One region of the Lysinibacillus sp. FSL K6-0075 genome, then DNA from elsewhere that is predicted to be linked to it. Evidence: riboswitches for the same ligand, from Rfam matches in the RefSeq annotation. Region 1 holds a riboswitch; each other region holds the start of a gene.

Region 1 (5,993 bases):
CGTAGAACTTTTAAAGCTTTTCGACTATATTCTAGTCCGTTGCCTTCGAATAAAATCGTCCCAGCTGTAGGTTTCAAAATACCATTAAGATGCTGAAACAAAGTCGATTTTCCTGCGCCATTATGCCCGAGTATGGCGATTTTTTTCCCTTTTGGAATGTCTAATGTAATATCTGACAACGCTTTCGTACCATCTGCATAGGCATATGATAATTGGTTGAGTTCAAAATAAAATGCTGTCATGTGAAATACCCTCCATATACGATGAGGACTAGTAATATTGCTGCCATACCTAGCCAATTTTTCTTGCTATAGGAGCCCATCTCTTGCCAGTAGACGGCCTCGCCACCACGTGATTGCATGGCATTGTTTAGTTCCCGACTACGTTGAAACATTTCCACAAATAATGCCACAATGAGCATGGAGACAGAGCGTAGCCATTGCATCGGTGAATGGTAGCCGAGACGTGCTTGCTGGGCTAGATGAATATTTTGCATACTTTCTAAAAACATAAAAATAAAACGATAGGTTAGTTCGACGAGCTCAACCAATAAAGAGGGGAGTCGCCATTGTCGTAGCACATAACATATTCCTTGTACAGAAGTGGTTAGAATTAAAAAGTATAAACAACTAATACTGCCCAGAACGACAAAGAACAGCTGCTGCGCTAATAGCACACTTGCGTTCCCAATGAAAACAGTCCAATTCGTCCATGTATAAGACCAAATATGGGCAGGTAGTGCATTGGTTGACGGTGTAATGGAAAGTAAAATAGATACGAGACTTGTGAATAAGAAAAAACTAGGTAGCAATAATAACTTGGCATAGTATGTAAGCGGAATTTTTGCACCTAAAATGATAAAAGCACTCATTACAAAAAATGTAATGAGTGAAAGTCGTTCATCTCTCAAGATGAGCGTTATGAGAAGTAGTCCAAGTGAAAATATCATTTTTTCTAGCGGATGAACAGACGCTAGCTTATTAAGATAGGCATACTTATCAATGAGTAACATAATGGTTAACCTTCTTTATGTTTGCCACGCATATAGCCGATGAAGTAGCCAATAAAGCCAGCTCCAATAGCTGCCTGTAGCACGAATAATAAGCTTTCGATTTCACCGCTTGGTGGCTCCCATAGGCTTTCGAACCATGGTTCATATTCCGCATTGATTTCACCAATGGCTGCTTCTGCCTCTCCATCAGCACCACCAAATTCAGCACCTTTTTGTATGAACAATGGAATGATGGCTAACAACACAACAATTGCTAATAACAATAAATTTTTTTTCATCTGTTAATGTGCCTCCTTTGTTGAGAAAACACGTAAAGTTTTTAATTCGCTAATATTGTATTTTTTCAAGAAATTCATCACAATGACCGTTAAAATCCCTTCACTCACCGCTAAAGGAATTTGAGTTAAGGCAAAAATACCTGCAAACTTTGTAAAGGATGCCATAAAGCCTCCAACTTCTGAAGGGAAGGCTAGTGCTAGTTGTACAGAAGTCACAACATATGTACCTAAATCACCAAGCATAGCTGCGAAAAATACGGCTAGTGAAAATGACAAACCTACTTTTTGTGCTCCTTTAAAGACAAAGTAAGCAATAAAAGGACCTACAATAGCCATCGAAAAGGCGTTCGCCCCTAAAGTCGTGATTCCTCCATGTGCTAATAATAAAGATTGGAATAATAAAACGATTGTTCCAATTACACTCATGGCTAGAGGGCCAAAGAGAACTGTCCCAAGTCCAACACCAGTTGGGTGAGAGCAGCTACCTGTAACAGAAGGGATTTTTAAGGCAGATAGCACAAAAGCAAAGGCTCCTGAAAGCCCTAAAAGCATCTTTGTTTCAGGATTTTCTTCAATTGTTTTGCGAATAGAACGCAATCCTAGAACGATAAAAGGAATAGAAATAACCCACCAAAAAATCGCCCATTCGATTGGTAAAAAACCTTCCATGATATGCATCGCAAAGGCACGTTTTGGCACAATTAAAAAGGCCAATAAAAAATAACTAAGTTTCCACCATGAAAATTTCAAAAAGCTTTCCTCCTAACTAATTAATAGATTTTTAGAATGTAGCGTGCGTAAATAAAAAAGCACTTCTCCGTTGGTGGAAAAGTGCATAGCTAAAAAAGCAAATAACATTCTCATCTGCTAAGCCGCACACCTATCCTCGTAGGCTGAAACGATCACCTATTTTTCGGCAGGTCTCCTGGCTCTAGTTCAATACTTTATAGGTCTTCCCATCCGTTGGACAGTGACATATTCTATAAAGCTCCCTATTACAGTGGCGGGACCGCGCCGGACTCAAACCGGCTTCCCTTTTAAGCAAAATGCCAAGCATTTTACACCGAAAAACATTCAATTGTGAGATTTCACGACAAAGTGTAACATGATTTTCCATAAATATGCTATACCTTTTTATAAAATTTTTTTAATTAAAGGTCAACGGCGAATATTCTGATAATATTCATTGTGCTAATGATGGATATTGTATAAATTTTATACCCCAGTTCACTTCAAAATTGATAAATTTGTCATAAATTTTTAAAGAAATATTGAAATTTTAAAATAATAAGATATGATTAAGACAGTTTTCTATTTAAAATACTAATAAAAATTTCATATAAAACGTCAATAAGTGCTCGAATAGCTCGAGATAATAGGGAAATTGGTGAAAATCCAATACAGCCCCCGCTACTGTAATAGCTGATGAAATCGCAAAGCCACTGGTGCAAACTTGGGAAGGTGCGACTGTAAAATGAAGCTTAAGTCAGGAAACCTGCTTATTTGATTGTGCATGCAAACTTTTCGGAGGGAGAAGTTGAAGCGGAAGCGAGTACCTTTATTTCATGCTATTCGTTTTTATTTGGCTTCTACAAAACCTTTACTCTTCGTTTTAGAGTAAAGGTTTTTCTTTTCCAGAAAGCAAATGAGGGGAGACAGAAGATGACAACATGGAATTTAGAGGGGATGAAAACACATCTCTTTATTTGCAATGGCAGTAGTTGCATGAATAAGGATGGTGAGGAAATTACCTTAGCCATTCGAGATGAAATACAGCGACAAGCACTCGATCAAGAAATACATACGACAAGAACGCGCTGTAATGGACGATGCAAGGATGCCTGTGTGGTAATCGCCTACCCTCAAGGGAATTGGTATCGTGTGCCATCAACAGAGCATGCTAGGACACTAGTACAAGATTTACATCATGAATCCTTATACAACGAACATGTCTTTACACTTCGTGAAGGTACATTACAGCGTACTGCTCAAACAACAGCCATTAAAGGGATCGAAAAGGTGAAAGAGGGGTAACAACATGGCGCAAAAAGGAAAAATTTTCGTAGTAGGCTTTGGACCTGGAGATTTTAAGCATATTACGACACGTGCAGTAGAAGCTTTACAACAAAGTGATATGATTATAGGCTATAAAACCTATGTAGAGCTGATTCAAGATTTAGTTAGTGCGAAATCGATTGTTAGCACAGGCATGACAGAAGAGGTGTCCCGTGCACAGGAAGCCGTTCGTCAAGCAGAGGCAGGGAGCATTGTCTCGGTGATTTCGAGTGGTGATGCAGGCGTTTATGGCATGGCGGGATTAGTGTATGAGGTGTTAATCGAGCTAGGTTGGACAGAAGCAACAGGAATTGAAGTAGAAATTGTTCCTGGTATTTCTGCGATTAATTCATGTGCGAGCATACTTGGTGCACCCATTATGCATGATGCTTGTACAATCAGTTTAAGTGACCATCTAACACCTTGGAATTTGATTGCAAAGCGTGTCGAGGCAGCTGCTATGGCAGATTTTGTCATCGCATTATACAATCCTAAAAGTGGTCGCCGTACAAGACAAATTGTCGAAGCTCAGCGAATTCTCTTAGAATATCGTTCGCCAGACACACCAGTAGGGCTTGTGAAAAGTGCGTATCGAGAACGTCAAGAAGTGACCATGACAACGCTAGCAGAAATGCTAGAACATGATATTGGTATGCTGACAACTGTCATTATCGGGAATTCATCAACATTTTTCTATGACAATAAGATGATTACGCCACGCGGTTACCAACGTAAATATACCCTTGGGGAAGAAAAACAACCATTACGTCCACATCAACGTTTGCGTGAAGAAAATGAACCTTGGGCAATGAATCAAGAGACAGGAACAGCAAGAAATGACTTTACAGCTGATCCTAATGCAGGGCGCTTTAATAAACCCAGTATAGCCGCTACGCCAAAGCCGAAAAAAACAGCACTTGAAATGGCTACAGCGGCACTCGCAATGGTGAAAGGGACAAACGCAGTCAACGTAACACCGAAGCTTGTACAGCAAAAAATAGAATCTATTTTTGAATTAGCAGTGAGCCCAGGTGTGGCCAATAAGTTTTTTACTCCTCAGCAAATGCTGACGTTAGCAGAGGTCGTTGGGGAAGAGGGGACGATGGAATATACACCAGATCATCAAATTCATTTAAAAATACCAACGACTGCCCCTGAACAGATCACAGAGAAATTGCAGGAAGTAGGCTTTTTATTAGCACCGATTGGTGATGTGCTATCTCTAAAAGCTTGTGATTTTTGCTATGGTGAAAAGGCTGATTCGATACCATACGCCGAAGAAATACAAGAAAAACTTGGTGGCATGTCTTTACCGAAAACATTAAATATTGGCTTTAATGGCTGTGGTATGGCTTGTTATCGAGCTGTATTTGATGATATTGGCATCGTCTACCGTAAAAGTAAATTTGATGTCTTTATTGGAGCGAAGCCAGTTGGTCGTACGGCTCACGCAGCACAGCCTGTTGTAGAAGGGTTGGAGCCTGATCAGCTGATTCCACTCATTACAGATATTATTGAAGAATACCAAGCAAATGCTCATCCAAATGAACGCTTGTTTAAATATTTTAAACGTGTGAAAAAGATACTGCATTTTACGTATCAAGATATGTCTTCCAAAATAAAAGTAGAGCCAGCTCCGTGCGGCGACTAGTAAGGGGTAAAGAGATGAAAGCTATTTTATTTGTCGGCCATGGGAGCCGTTTAGCAGCAGGAAATGATGAGGTTCGTACATTTATCGAACAAATGACACCGCGTATTGACGAACAATTTTTAGTGGAAACTTGTTTCCTTGAATTTGCTTCACCTAACATCGAAGAAGGTATTACAAACTGTGTGAAAAAGGGAGCTACAGAGGTTCATGTGATTCCAATCATTTTACTTCATGCAGGCCATTCAAAACTGCATATTCCAGCAGAAATCGAGCATGCGCGTGAGCATTATCCAACGATTACATTCACATATGGTCAAACAATTGGCATCCATGATGAAATCTTTGCCATTTTACAAGATCGCTTAGCTGAAATTGGCTTTAATTCAGAACAAGAGCAGCAAGACACGGCTATTTTATTGATTGCACGAGGAGGCAGTGATCCATCTGCTAATGGCGATTTTTATAAAATTACACGACTTTTATGGGAAAAACTACCTGTGAAATACGTGGAAAGTGCTTTTATGGGTGTCACAGATCCACGAGTTGAAGAAGGAATTGAACGTTGTGTCAAACTAGGTGCAAAAAAAATCATCATGTTACCTTACTTTTTATTCACAGGCATTTTGATGGAACGTATGAATGGCATGTGTGAGAAGTTTAATGAACTTTATCCAGAGTGTGATATTCAAATTGCTAACTATTTTGGCTACCATGAACGTTTACAAAATGTTCTATTAGAGCGTATTGAACAGGCGGTCAACGGTACATCAACAGGTATGCAAGATCTAGAAGACTATCGTGCCTATACGGCAGTACATGGACATGCACATCATCACCACCACCATGATCATGATCATGACCATCACCACCATCACGACCACGACCATCATCATGAAGAGGAGCCGGTAAAATGATTTTCATGTTAGCGGGGACGAGTGATGCAAGGGATTTAGCCCTTGCATTACAAAGCGCAGGTCATGCGGTGACAGCTACGGTC
Region 2 (5,993 bases), 660 kb from region 1:
GAAGCTAGTTTCCGTGCGCTGCGCCAGGGACTAGAGCAAGCCCAAAATGTTCTACTTGAACCCTATTATCGTTTTAAAATGAAGGCTTCAAACGACTTTATCGGCCGCATGATGACTGACGTTCAGCAAGCAGCAGGCACATTCGATGACCCGATATTATCCGAAACAGATGTGGTGCTAACAGGTCGCGCGCCCGTTGCCACTTTAATGAGCTACAGCACAACCTTTGCTGCCTATACAAATGGAAAAGGCGCACTCACACTCCAATTTGATGGCTATGATATGTGCCATAATACAGAGGAAGTGATTGCACAGATTGGCTACGATAAAAATGCCGACCCTGAATATAGTTCCTCTAGTATTTTTTGTGCAAAGGGCAAAGGATATACGGTTCCGTGGCATGAAGCTCAGGCAGCCATGCATTGTTTATAGGGCAGGAGTCGGCCTGCTCGCTCGGAGGCGTTTTGCTTGCTTCCGCGGGTATTCTTCGCTCAAGCGCGAGTATTTCTTGCTTGAACGTGAATATATTTCGATCCTGCATTTAAATGAAAGCAAGCCCTCCATAAAACGGAGGGCTTGTTTTTATAGTGCACCGACAGCTTTCTTTGTTGGTTTGTCCATCAAATAAGCGGGTTCTACTATCACGTAGTCATGCTTGTTCGTAAAATCAATCAGTACCTTGCCTGGGTGACTTTTTAAAATTTGCAGATGATCAATTAATTGCAGTAAGAGCTCGTGCCCATTGCCGCGTGGATGCCAGTTGAAGTGATAATCATTTAACGCTTGCACCGCTTCAATAAACTGGGCATATTCCTGCTGCACGAATGCGATGAGTTTGTCATGGTGAGGTGCCAAATCGTGTAAATATGTTTCATAAAAGCGCATGACAATCGAGCATAATAAGTCATTGACACGAGCGGCACTTAAAACAGGCTTTGGCTCCAATGTTAGACGATCAAGGTTAGGCTTTGCGCGTGTTGAATCAATGCGCGTAATTAAGTGATACGCTTCCCCATTGACTTCATAGACAATCGGATTGGTCGGCATATACATCATAAAATGATTGGTCTTTGTTTTCAGCTCATCTGTTAATGCTGCCTTTGCCAATAGATGACCGTCCACATCCCCTTTTTGTATCCAAATAATTTCTTTATTATATAAGATTTGCTCAAAGAAGCGATCGTTGCGTATCAGCTTCGTTGCTAATAATTGATCGATCAGCGATTCGACCACCATTCTTGTTTTCGCTTTCTTGGCAACTTCTGTGCGTGGTTGCTTACAAATGTTCATATCTTCATAAGGCGTTTCCAGCGTTGTCGTTACATGAATATTCGTCATACGTGCATCCCCTTTGCGTACATATTTTCAAAACAAAAAGGACTCCCTACGTTTTGAGGAAATCCTTCGCTTTATCTTCTTTCATCACACAATGCCAAACAAACCCTAAGTATGTGTGAACGAGTCCGATTGTGAACCCTTTCATTTACTATGGGCGTTTGACGTACTGTGACGAACAGAGCATTCTGTTTTGTCAACATGCCACCTCCTATTCCTCGTAGGTTACTGGTGTGTACTCGTAACAGGCAGGTCTCCTGACTCATGGTCATCGCTTCCTTTCTCCTTCCCGTCCAAAGACAGTGGTTGCTGAAAAGTCGCTCACATTTACAGTTGCGGGACAGTGTCGGATTTGCACCGACTTCCCTTTTAAGCAAATTGCACGCAATTTACACCTATTACTACACGCTATTCAGTTGGTAAGGAAACGAGAATACCTCATTTTCCTATTAAAGTATTAAAATTAATTGTAAAGGAGTGCCATTTAGAAGTCAATTCTTGCTCGTTTAAAACACAATTTCATTCACCGAAATGGTCCTACACCTTTTGGAAACCAACAATCCTACTTTGTGGAATAGATGAATTGTGTTCAATGACAAATACCTTGGAAAAATGGTCGTAATAGGTTTTATCATGAGCTTTTGGAGATAAAATAATTAACTTTCGATTTAACTCTTTTGCATATAAATGAAATACTTTGTCCTTGCGTTCATCATCTAGTGCGCTATCAAATTCATCAAGTACGATATAGCTTGGGGCAATCGAGAGGTTTTGCAATAAAGCTAAGGCAAAGAGGAGCGAGCTTAACGATTCCTCCCCTCCTGAAACACCTTTACCTACTTTGCCATTTCGCGCTTTTAAGCTAACATCCTCCATAGTACCCTGATGACCGATTTTACGAGCTTTCACATAAAGCAAGTATTTAATACGCCCTGCCTTCTCTTCTATTCTTTCTTTTTCGATATGTCCCTCAAAATGAAAGATATCCATATACTTTTGGAACAACATATTAATCTTTGTTAAATACATATTAATGGTCGTTTCTAGTTTATCTTCTAAATCTGCTGCAAAACCCGCATTTTGCTCAAGAAGTATTTCAGCACTTGCTAATTCTGCATTTTTACGCTCAAAATCTTCTTTCATTTTTTCAAAATTTACTTCAGCATGAATATTGACCTTTTCTAGGCGTGCCGCTTCGAATGCTGCAGCTTTTTCTGCATTACCATGAATTAACCTTGCCTCAGACCATTTAATGGAGATGGATTCATCAACAACACATGCTTCGACAGGTAAAATATGCTCTAATTCCTGTAGTTTTATTACTAGACTTGCTTGGCTAGCCTCTAATTGTTCGATTTTTTCTTGCGCTCTCACCATTCGTAGTCGACAGTTTGTTAGATTACTATTTATTAATTCAAGCTCCGATTCATGATTTTGTTTTAGTAATTTTAGTTGACGTTTATCATTGGACAGCTCCTCCAATTGCTCTGTCCATTGCTGATGTTTTCTTTTGGAATCATAAATGGTTTTGCGTAATTCTTTTAACGTTTGTTCCATTTGCTGTAACTGGATTTGTTGCTCCGCCACTGCCCCTAGCTCCTCATAAATGCGACACTCCTTCTCTAGCAATTGCAGCTCTTGAAAATGTTCTGCCTGATGTTTTCTAGCTGTTTCCCGCTGTGCCTCCATTTCCACTTGCTCATCATAAATTGCTAACAATTGCTCTGTTAAAGCTTTCTGTTGACTTTCATAGGCATGCAGTTCGCTTTCCTTCAATAGCGTACTTTCAGCCTGTTGAATTTTGCGTAAGTCTCCATGCAATTGGTTAATTTGCTTGATATTATGATCATACTGAGCATTTAACTGTACTTGACGCTCTTGCAGGTTGTTTAAGTTACTCGCCTGGTCTTGTAAGGTTTGTTGAATAGCTGCATCACTTAGAATAAATTGCAGTTGTTCCTGTGCGCCTCTAGCACCACGTTCATCTATAAGCGTACCTGCCTCAATTCGAGGCGTTGAAGTGAAAAATTGCTCGATCCACCACAATGCTTTATTGGCATAGTTTTGTAGTTGCTCAGATAGTCCGCTACGCATTTGTAATCCTAAATGAGGGATATTGTCAATCATACGATTCGGTATGAGCTGCTTTAATGAAACATAATACAAATCATTCAGTGGCTTATAGCTCACCGCATTATAAAAAATAGCGTATTTAATCGCTTCAATACTTGACTCTAACTTTAAAGGCGCACTTGGTGTCAACGAAATTAAATCACGTAATGTATATGCCTCTATACCTTGTCTATGTAAGTCTTCTAGTCCTTGTTGTTGACGAGCAGATCTTACTTTATTTTGTTGTAGCTGCTGGATGATTTTCTGCTTCTCTTGGATGGTGGAAGATAACAACTGTTTTTCTTTTAAAAATTGATGTTGCTGGAGATTTGCAGCATCTAGTTGGCTTAAAATAAAACGGCTACTTTGATATAAATGGACGATTTTACGTGCTTCCACTAGATCTTTTTTCAGGTTTTCGAAATGTATCGTCACTCGTGCGCTTTCACTATTCAAAAGTCGTTCGTTATCTCTTAATTGTTGTTCTTTTGTTTTTAGTTGCTTATCTTGCTCTTCAACTTGTTTTAGTAGAAAGGCTGTTGCTTTTTGTTTTTCCCAGGTTGTTTGTTCATCGAAACGTAGTCGCTTTGCTTTATCGGAAATTGATTCTAGCTGTGCAGAAAGCTCACTATATCGCCCTAGTAGTGTTTTTTCCTGCTGTACTTCCTCATTTAATAATGTCTTTGACTCAATAATTTGTGCTTCAACCTGTTCGCACTCATTCACTACTTGAATTAAATGTTGACCTGTACGCTCCTTTTCGTGCAACAGTAATTTTTGCTTTGTCCCTATTTGTGCTTCCTCTTCCTGCAATTGCTGAAGAATAGCTTGTGTATCAGAGCATTCATTTGAATATTTTTGCAGTAGAACATTTGTATATGTATAATACAGACGACCGTTTTCCAGAATACGTTTTTTATTATTTAAAAAGGCGTTGAGATCATTTTCTGCAATGGTTAGATTATGTTCAGCTGTTTTTACAATGGACGATAAATGGATGATTTCTTGTTTAGCTTCTCTAATTCCTTCTAATGCCGCTTCCCATTCTTTTTGCATATCAGCAATATGAAACATATTACTAAATTGACGAAATCTTTCCTCAGGGTTCATGGCGGCAAATTGGTTCACCTCTTGCTGATACCAAATTAAATGATACAAATCTGGATCAATTTTATATTTAATTTGTAAATCTTCTTTGTAAGCTCCGAAATTCCGTCCTGCTATATTGCCAGAAGTATAAGATGTTATGTTCGTTAACGTATCTTCTGAATCTCCTGTTGTTATACGATACTCTTTTTGCAAGGCACCATTTTTCACAGCTTGTTGTACAATTAATTCAAATGCAATAAATGGCGGCGCATCAATGCGGGTCATGCCTTCATTTTTAAACACTAACGATAATTTCGCATACCATGCTTCATTTGCTTGTAAATTACTCGAGCGTAGCCCTTCAATATCTACTTTTGCAGAATATAATATAGCCCCTATGCAAAACGTTAATGTTGACTTTCCGACACCATTTGGACCTGTTATTAATACGTGTTCATCGGCTTCACCTAGTATCACCCTTGTTGGTGGATAGTCACGTACACCCTGTATTTTCAACACGTAAGGAATCATTCTTTGTCCTCCTCCACATGTAAGTTATAACGGTTAAAAAATTTCATCACTTCTTCTTTATTCAACTTTGTTTCTTGTGCAAATTCAACTGTACGACGTAAAAAAGATTCGGAGAATAAATGAACACCTATTGTTGTTAATTGATATGCCTCTTCTGAAGATGCTTCATAATCTTCAACAGCTCCCACCTTTTTTAATTGGTCGATATTACTTTTCATTCTTCTATTAGCATTTAAAGACTCATGGCCAAAATCAACTAAAATTTGATGTACTAATGTAAATTCATGGCCTAATACTTCTTGCTGGTAAAACATATAGAGTAAAATCGCCAATGCTTCACTACTCAATGTAGATTTTGCATTTTTCGCTGTGATTCGCATCATGACAACAACACGATCTCGCCTCTCATCATAAATAATTTTGAAATAGCGATTTAAAGCTCCATTTACACGGTCTATAAAGGATTGCAAAGCATTGTCGTCATTTTTTATACCTAATAATTTTTCTAACTCCTTCCGACGCAAACCATAATTCGCTCCCTTAATAGAGGCAGATGATGAAAACAGTAATTGCATAAAAGCCAATTCTTCCTCTGTCGTTAAATAGCCTTTTAGATGATCAATCATCGCTAAAGAGCTTATATATGGTATATCGTTTGTCGTCATCATTAATCCACTCCCATTCTTTTTCAAAGTTTGCCGTCTCCGCTTTAGGTGACCTGTCTATTTTTTTACTGCTCGTTAAAGCAGAAACAGCGAGCATTGATAAAACGGCATCATGCCATTTGTTCGAGCTAGCTTGCACGATTAATTCCTCTATTTCACTCTCTCCATGGTCATCTAAGTAACTTTCTATTTTCGTTGTATCGATTTGGGCCTTTGTCATTTGCCAAGCAGCTTGATCAAACATTTCTTCAATGGAATCTC
Region 3 (5,993 bases), 650 kb from region 1:
TGTTTGCCTGACTCAGCCCTTTCACCGCGAAAATCTCTCCTGCTTCAACCTGTTGAACGGTCTCAAAGCGACTGCCATTATAAAGGCGAATTTCTGTCACTTTTTCCGTCACTTCACCAAATGAAAATTCATCCCGCACATGTAAGGAGCCCTTGACAGCCTTCATAAAGGTTAAACGCTGATGCCCATCATGACGAATTTTAAAAACCTCTCCTTCAAACGGGACATCCTGCTCAAATTGGGTAGCCGTTAACAGGGGAAGCTGGTCAAGAAATTCCTGAATGCCCTCATCCTTTAAGGCAGAGCCTATAAAGCAAGGGAAAGCACATTCGTTTTTAATCATGGCCTGTAGCTGAGCAAGACATGGTTCATGCTCTAATGACTCATTCAGAAAGGCATCCAGCAATTTTTCGTCGCGCTCCGCCAGCCATTCCATGATGCTATTTGACACATAATCTGCTCGCAGCGGTTCATCGACGAACAACACATGCTGAGAGCAATCTTTACGAAGCTGGCTCATGACAGCTCCTACATTTGCTCCTTCACGATCCGTTTTATTGATAAAGAAGAAGGTTGGGACATGGTATTTACGTAAAAGCTGCCACACGGTTTCAGTATGGCCTTGTATCCCTTCGACTGCGCTAATGATAATAATGGCATAATCCATCACACGGATGGCACGCTCCATCTCAGGGGAGAAATCGACATGCCCAGGTGTATCAATCAATGTGTATGTATCATCGCCAATGCTCATGCGACCTTGCTCGGCAAAGATCGTAATCCCACGCCTGCGCTCTAGCTCATGATTATCAAGAAAGGTATCCTGATGATCGACTCGACCACGGGCTTGAATACTATTTGTATGAAAAAGCACTTGCTCAGAGAAGGTCGTTTTCCCTGCATCCACATGCGCCAGTACACCGATTGTTTTGTACATAAGAAATCCTCGTTTCTATAGATTGCTATCTTTTCATTGTAACAGAATACTCGCATATATAATTCTTGTAAAATAGTTCGTATTTTTGTCGAAATAGTGCTAATATAGTGATGATTGCATAATTAGCGTCATACTACGCTAGTCTATCAATAGTATTGACCATAATAGAACGTATTGGTGCAAATGGCATTTGTCATTTGCTTAAAAGGGAAATCGGTGCAATTCCGATGCTGTCCCGCAACTGTAAATGGGGAGTCTATACAGCATGCCACTGTAGTAAAACTATGGGAAGGCGTATAGATGATGAACCTAAGCCAGGATACCTGCCAGTATGTGTTTTTTGACTAAGAACCACGAGGATGGGGATAGTGATAAAGGTAATGATGATACCGTTATTTCACTATGCTACTCTCTTGGCGACAAGAGGGTTTTTTTTATGCCCTTCCAACCACATGGGTAGTAAAGAAGTCTCTGATTTCTTTCTATATTTTAACAACAAAGGAGAAAAGGACATGAAGAAATGGAAAAGTATATGGCTGATGATGATCATTGCCTTGGTCGCTATTTTAGGGGCTTGTAATGCAAAGGACAAAACTGAATCAGCAGCACAAGGTGAAAAGGTTGAGCCATCTGAGGCAGCAACAGAAGTAACCATTGAAAATAATGACACAAGCCAAACATATAAGGAAGCACCTACGAAAGCGATTAGCTTAAATCAGCATGTGACAGAAATTATGCTGGCGCTTGGCTTAGAGGATTCTATGGTTGGGACGGCTTACTTAGATGACAAAATCTATGAGCCCCTGCAAGAGGCATACGATAAAGTCCCTGTGCTTTCTGACCAATACCCAACGAAGGAGCAAGTGATTGATGCCGAGGCGGATTTCTTATATGCAGGCTGGAAAAGTGGCTTTGGTGAAAAGGGCGTTGGCACACCAGAGGAGCTTGAAGAATTAGGCATTCATACGTATTTACATACGGCTTCTAACATGACAAAACCAACATTAGAAGATATTTTCACTGATATTCGCAATATCGCGAAGATTTTCCGTATCGAAGATCGTGGCGAAGCTTTAATTGAGCAAATGACAAAAGATGTAGAGGCAGTACAAGCTAAATTACCAAAAGATAGCGAAAAATTACGTGTTCTTGTGTTTGATAGCGGTGAAAAGGATGTATTTACAGCTGGTCAAAACTTTATGAATGAGCTGGTGACAATCGCGGGTGGTCAAAATATCTTTGGTGATGTGGAATCAGGCTGGACAACTGTGTCGAAGGAAGATGCAGTAGATCGTAATCCAGAGGTTGTTGTCGTGATTGATTATGGTGAAACAACGGCAGAACAAAAGATCCAATTCTTAAAAAATGATCCAGCATTAAAGGAGATGGAAGCTGTCAAGAATGATCACTTTGTCATCCTGCCACTTTCAGCAGCATCTGAAGGGGTTCGTGCGGCAGAGGCCATTGAAATTTTAGCGAAGGGCTTCTATCCTGAAAACTTTTAAACCAATTTGAGCTAGCGCTTTGCTAGCTCCTTTTTCATAAGGAGCGATATCAATGAACGCATTTCAAAAAAACGTACCAGATCAAACATTTGAAACACTAAACCGTGAGGGTGAATTTACCCGTCTAGCAGTTAGCCCTGGCATTATCAATAAGCATTATACGCCAGCGCAATTTCAAAAAATAGCCGAAATTGCTGGCGAAAAGGGTGCGATTAAGTATTCCGCCTCCTATAGTATTCTCGTATCCATTCCAACGAGCGATGCGACAGAAGCTGTGCAAGCCTTACAGGAAGCGGGTCTTTATGTTGCGTCCTCTGGCTCCATTATTGCCATGAAGGCTTGCGATTTTTGTGATGGTGAGAAAATGGAGGCTGCTCCGATAACTGAACATCTTTATCATGCTTTAGAGGGGATCAAGGTACCTGCAAGAGTACGTGTCAATATCAATGGCTGTGCATCTGCCTGCTACAATGCAGTCTATGATGATATTGGGCTCGTGTATCAGCAGGAAAGCTTTGATGTCTATTTAGGTGCTGTGCCGATGGGGGCAAAGGCACAGGCTGGCACATTATTCGCTAAAAGGGTAGGTGTCGAGCACATTGAAGATTTTTTATTGCACATGATAAGCCTTTATAAAGAGCATGCTCGCCCGAATGAACCCTTTTATAAATTTTATCGCAGAACCAAGTCCGCAGAATATTGGGAACTAGTAAAAAATTCTATTAAATAGCAGGAATATTACTTAGGGTGTCGAAGTATTGTAGTAAGGCACAGAAAATTACAATACAAAGGAGCAAGAACATGACATCGAAACAAGGGATTCAACCAGAAGATCTTTATCACTTAAAATCAGTAGCAGATCCACAGCTATCACCCGATGGAACTGAGGTAGTTTATGTAGAGACTCGTATGGACGAGAAGAAAAACGACTATATCTCGAATTTATTTTACATAAACTTGAAGGACAAAACGCCACAGCAATGGACATTTGGTGAGGATAGAACAAGTTCCCCTGTTTGGTCACCAGATGGCAGCCAAATTGCGTTTTTGTCAACGAGAACAGGTAAATCGCAAATTTATGTGCTATCGAAAGCAGGTGGAGAGGCAAAACAGCTGACACATTGTAAAAATGGGGCGACATCCCCTGTCTGGTCCCCATGTGGCAAGAAAATTGCTTTTTCAGTCGTCCTAGGGAAAGATGAAACCATCCAAGATAAAGCGGAGGATGAGAAGAAGAAGGATAAAGAACTCAAGCCACTAGAAATCGAGAAAATGAAGCACAAATCGGATGCTGGTGGATTTATTGATATGGAGCAGTTTATCCATATTGCCCTTGTCAATGTGGAATCAGGAGAGCTAGAGCAAGTGACGGAGGGAAAAGAGTACTTCCATCTCGGTACATGGTCGCCAGACGGCAAATACCTTACGTACTTAGCCGATAAAGCGGAGGATTTGGATTTCTCATTTAATGTGGATATCTTTTTATTGGATTTAGAAACTAAACAGAGCCGCAAGCTAACAGAAGGCTCTGGTGCATATTACCAAACGGCTTGGTCTCCGAATAGCCGATTCCTTTCTTTTGTAGGCGGAGAGCGTGAATTTGAAAATGCCACACAAGCGAAGCTATGGATATATGACATGGAGCAAAAACTGCTAAACTGTGTAACAAGTGAATTCGATGCGCCTGTCGGTGATTTTGTCATCGGTGATTTTCTACAAGGGGTAGCGTCACCACGCGTGCAATGGATGAATGATAATCATAGCTTCTACTTCCAAGTCACAGATCACGGCAATGCAGCGATTTATTTCGGAAATGTAGATGGCGAAATTTACCCAGCGATTCATGATGATCAATATGTCTATGGCTTTTCACTTGATCCGCAAAACGATCAGGCTATTGTAGCGATTAGCACAACGACAAACCCAGGCGATTTGTTTTATGTAAACCTAAAAACAGGTGACAAAGAACAGTTGACGTCAATTAATGAAGAATTTTTAAAGACCAAAACATTAGCTGTTCCCGAAAGTATTGAATTGGAAGGCGCTGAAGGCTGGAAAGTCAATGGCTGGATCATGAAGCCAGTTGGCTATGAAGAAGGGAAGAAGTATCCTCTTATTCTTGAAATCCATGGTGGTCCACATGCGATGTATGGCAACACCTACTTTAATGAATTTCAAATCCTTGCTGCACAAGGCTTTGCAGTGCTTTATACTAATCCGCGTGGTAGTCATGGCTATGGCCAAAAATTTGTGGATGCAGTACGTGGCGATTATGGTGGCAATGATTATGCAGACTTAATGGCAGCGGTAGACTACGCTTTGGAGCACTATGATTTTATTGACCAAGACCGTCTTGGTGTAACAGGTGGAAGCTATGGTGGCTTTATGACCAACTGGATTGTGGGCCATACAAATCGCTTTAAAGCGGCTGTGACGCAGCGCTCCATTTCAAACTGGATTAGCTTTGCGGGTGTCAGTGATATCGGCTATTACTTTACAGACTGGCAAATTCAAGCAGGACTCGATGATATAGAGAAGCTATGGCATCATTCACCGCTGAAATATGTAGACAATGTGGAGACACCATTATTGATTTTACATGGTGAAAAAGACTATCGTTGTCCAATTGAGCAGGCAGAACAATTATTTATTGCCTTAAAGTATCGGAAAAAAGAAACAAAATTCGTTCGTTTCCCTGAGGCGAATCATGAACTATCAAGGAGCGGCAAGCCCACATTACGAATTAATCGACTTGAATATATTCGTGATTGGTTTGTGAAATATCTATAATAGGGTGGCCTAAGAAGAGCATAGCTTCTTAGGCTATTTTTAATAGAAAAGCCCTGTATGATTGTTTATAACGTTTCAATCGTTTGAAAAATCTCTTTGTAAAGGATATCTAACCCTTTCTCACCTTTCATATAGAAATACCAAACATCTTCTCGATTTGCATCATGATCATATAAATAAATTGTTGTATGAGAACCGTTCTTTAATGATTCCCAATGAGCCGTTTCAAATGTAGTTCCTTCTCTTGTAAATGGAAAATGACGTTTTGGTGAATCAAAAAAAACAATAGGGATTTTAGCGTTTTCATAAGCTTTAACCAATTTATCAGCTGATGCTTCTTCAAACATCATGGGTGTTATCATAACAGCATCAAAATTTGTGGAAATATGTAATGTATCCTCGCTAAATTCATCTAATGCAATGGTTTCGAAATGAATTTTTTCGTTATTTAATTCAGGGATAGTACCAACTACAGCCATTTTTAAAGGCGCTCCATCATATTTAGTTTCATCATTTGAACATGCAACTAATACTAACAAACTTAATATGAATAAAAATTTTTTCACAATTATCCTCCTTTTTTCTCACGATATCGTTGTGTTCATCACATAAAAAAAGAATCACAACAAGGTGTGATTCTCGATGGGTTAGTCGATTTTCTGGATGAACACGACCTTCAGATAATTAAACTCAGGGTATTCACGTTGTACTCGGAAATCCTTCGGCAAACCGTATTCCTCCACGATTTTATAGCGTGTACG

What was found. Region 1 has a riboswitch for cobalamin ahead of MHB65_RS14805 (energy-coupling factor ABC transporter permease). Riboswitches for the same ligand answer to the same signal wherever they lie in the genome.
Region 2: it holds a riboswitch for cobalamin, as region 1 does, so the genes downstream of both, MHB65_RS11485 (hypothetical protein) here and MHB65_RS14805 (energy-coupling factor ABC transporter permease) in region 1, are expected to answer to the same signal.
Region 3: it holds a riboswitch for cobalamin, as region 1 does, so the genes downstream of both, MHB65_RS11495 (ABC transporter substrate-binding protein) here and MHB65_RS14805 (energy-coupling factor ABC transporter permease) in region 1, are expected to answer to the same signal.

What each region holds. Positions count from the first base shown of each region.
Region 1 is NZ_CP151947.1:3,001,403-3,007,395, reverse strand. Features, by position in the region: gene MHB65_RS14820 (ATP-binding cassette domain-containing protein) at 1-242, opposite strand, end outside; gene cbiQ (cobalt ECF transporter T component CbiQ) at 239-1,012, opposite strand; gene MHB65_RS14810 (energy-coupling factor ABC transporter substrate-binding protein) at 1,018-1,290, opposite strand; gene MHB65_RS14805 (energy-coupling factor ABC transporter permease) at 1,294-2,040, opposite strand; cobalamin riboswitch at 2,188-2,373, opposite strand; cobalamin riboswitch at 2,626-2,808, shown strand; gene MHB65_RS14800 ((2Fe-2S) ferredoxin domain-containing protein) at 2,953-3,324, shown strand; gene cobJ (precorrin-3B C(17)-methyltransferase) at 3,329-4,996, shown strand; gene MHB65_RS14790 (sirohydrochlorin chelatase) at 5,011-5,910, shown strand; gene cobK (precorrin-6A reductase) at 5,907-5,993, shown strand, end outside.
Region 2 is NZ_CP151947.1:2,340,085-2,346,077, reverse strand. Features, by position in the region: gene MHB65_RS11490 (translation factor GTPase family protein) at 1-432, shown strand, start outside; gene MHB65_RS11485 (hypothetical protein) at 583-1,338, opposite strand; cobalamin riboswitch at 1,565-1,749, opposite strand; gene MHB65_RS11480 (AAA family ATPase) at 1,873-5,067, opposite strand; gene MHB65_RS11475 (hypothetical protein) at 5,064-5,732, opposite strand; gene MHB65_RS11470 (hypothetical protein) at 5,686-5,993, opposite strand, start outside.
Region 3 is NZ_CP151947.1:2,346,647-2,352,639, forward strand. Features, by position in the region: gene MHB65_RS11490 (translation factor GTPase family protein) at 1-937, opposite strand, end outside; cobalamin riboswitch at 1,096-1,283, shown strand; gene MHB65_RS11495 (ABC transporter substrate-binding protein) at 1,450-2,442, shown strand; gene MHB65_RS11500 (precorrin-3B methylase) at 2,495-3,172, shown strand; gene MHB65_RS11505 (S9 family peptidase) at 3,244-5,232, shown strand; gene MHB65_RS11510 (amino acid oxidase) at 5,298-5,798, opposite strand; gene MHB65_RS11515 (class I SAM-dependent rRNA methyltransferase) at 5,880-5,993, opposite strand, start outside.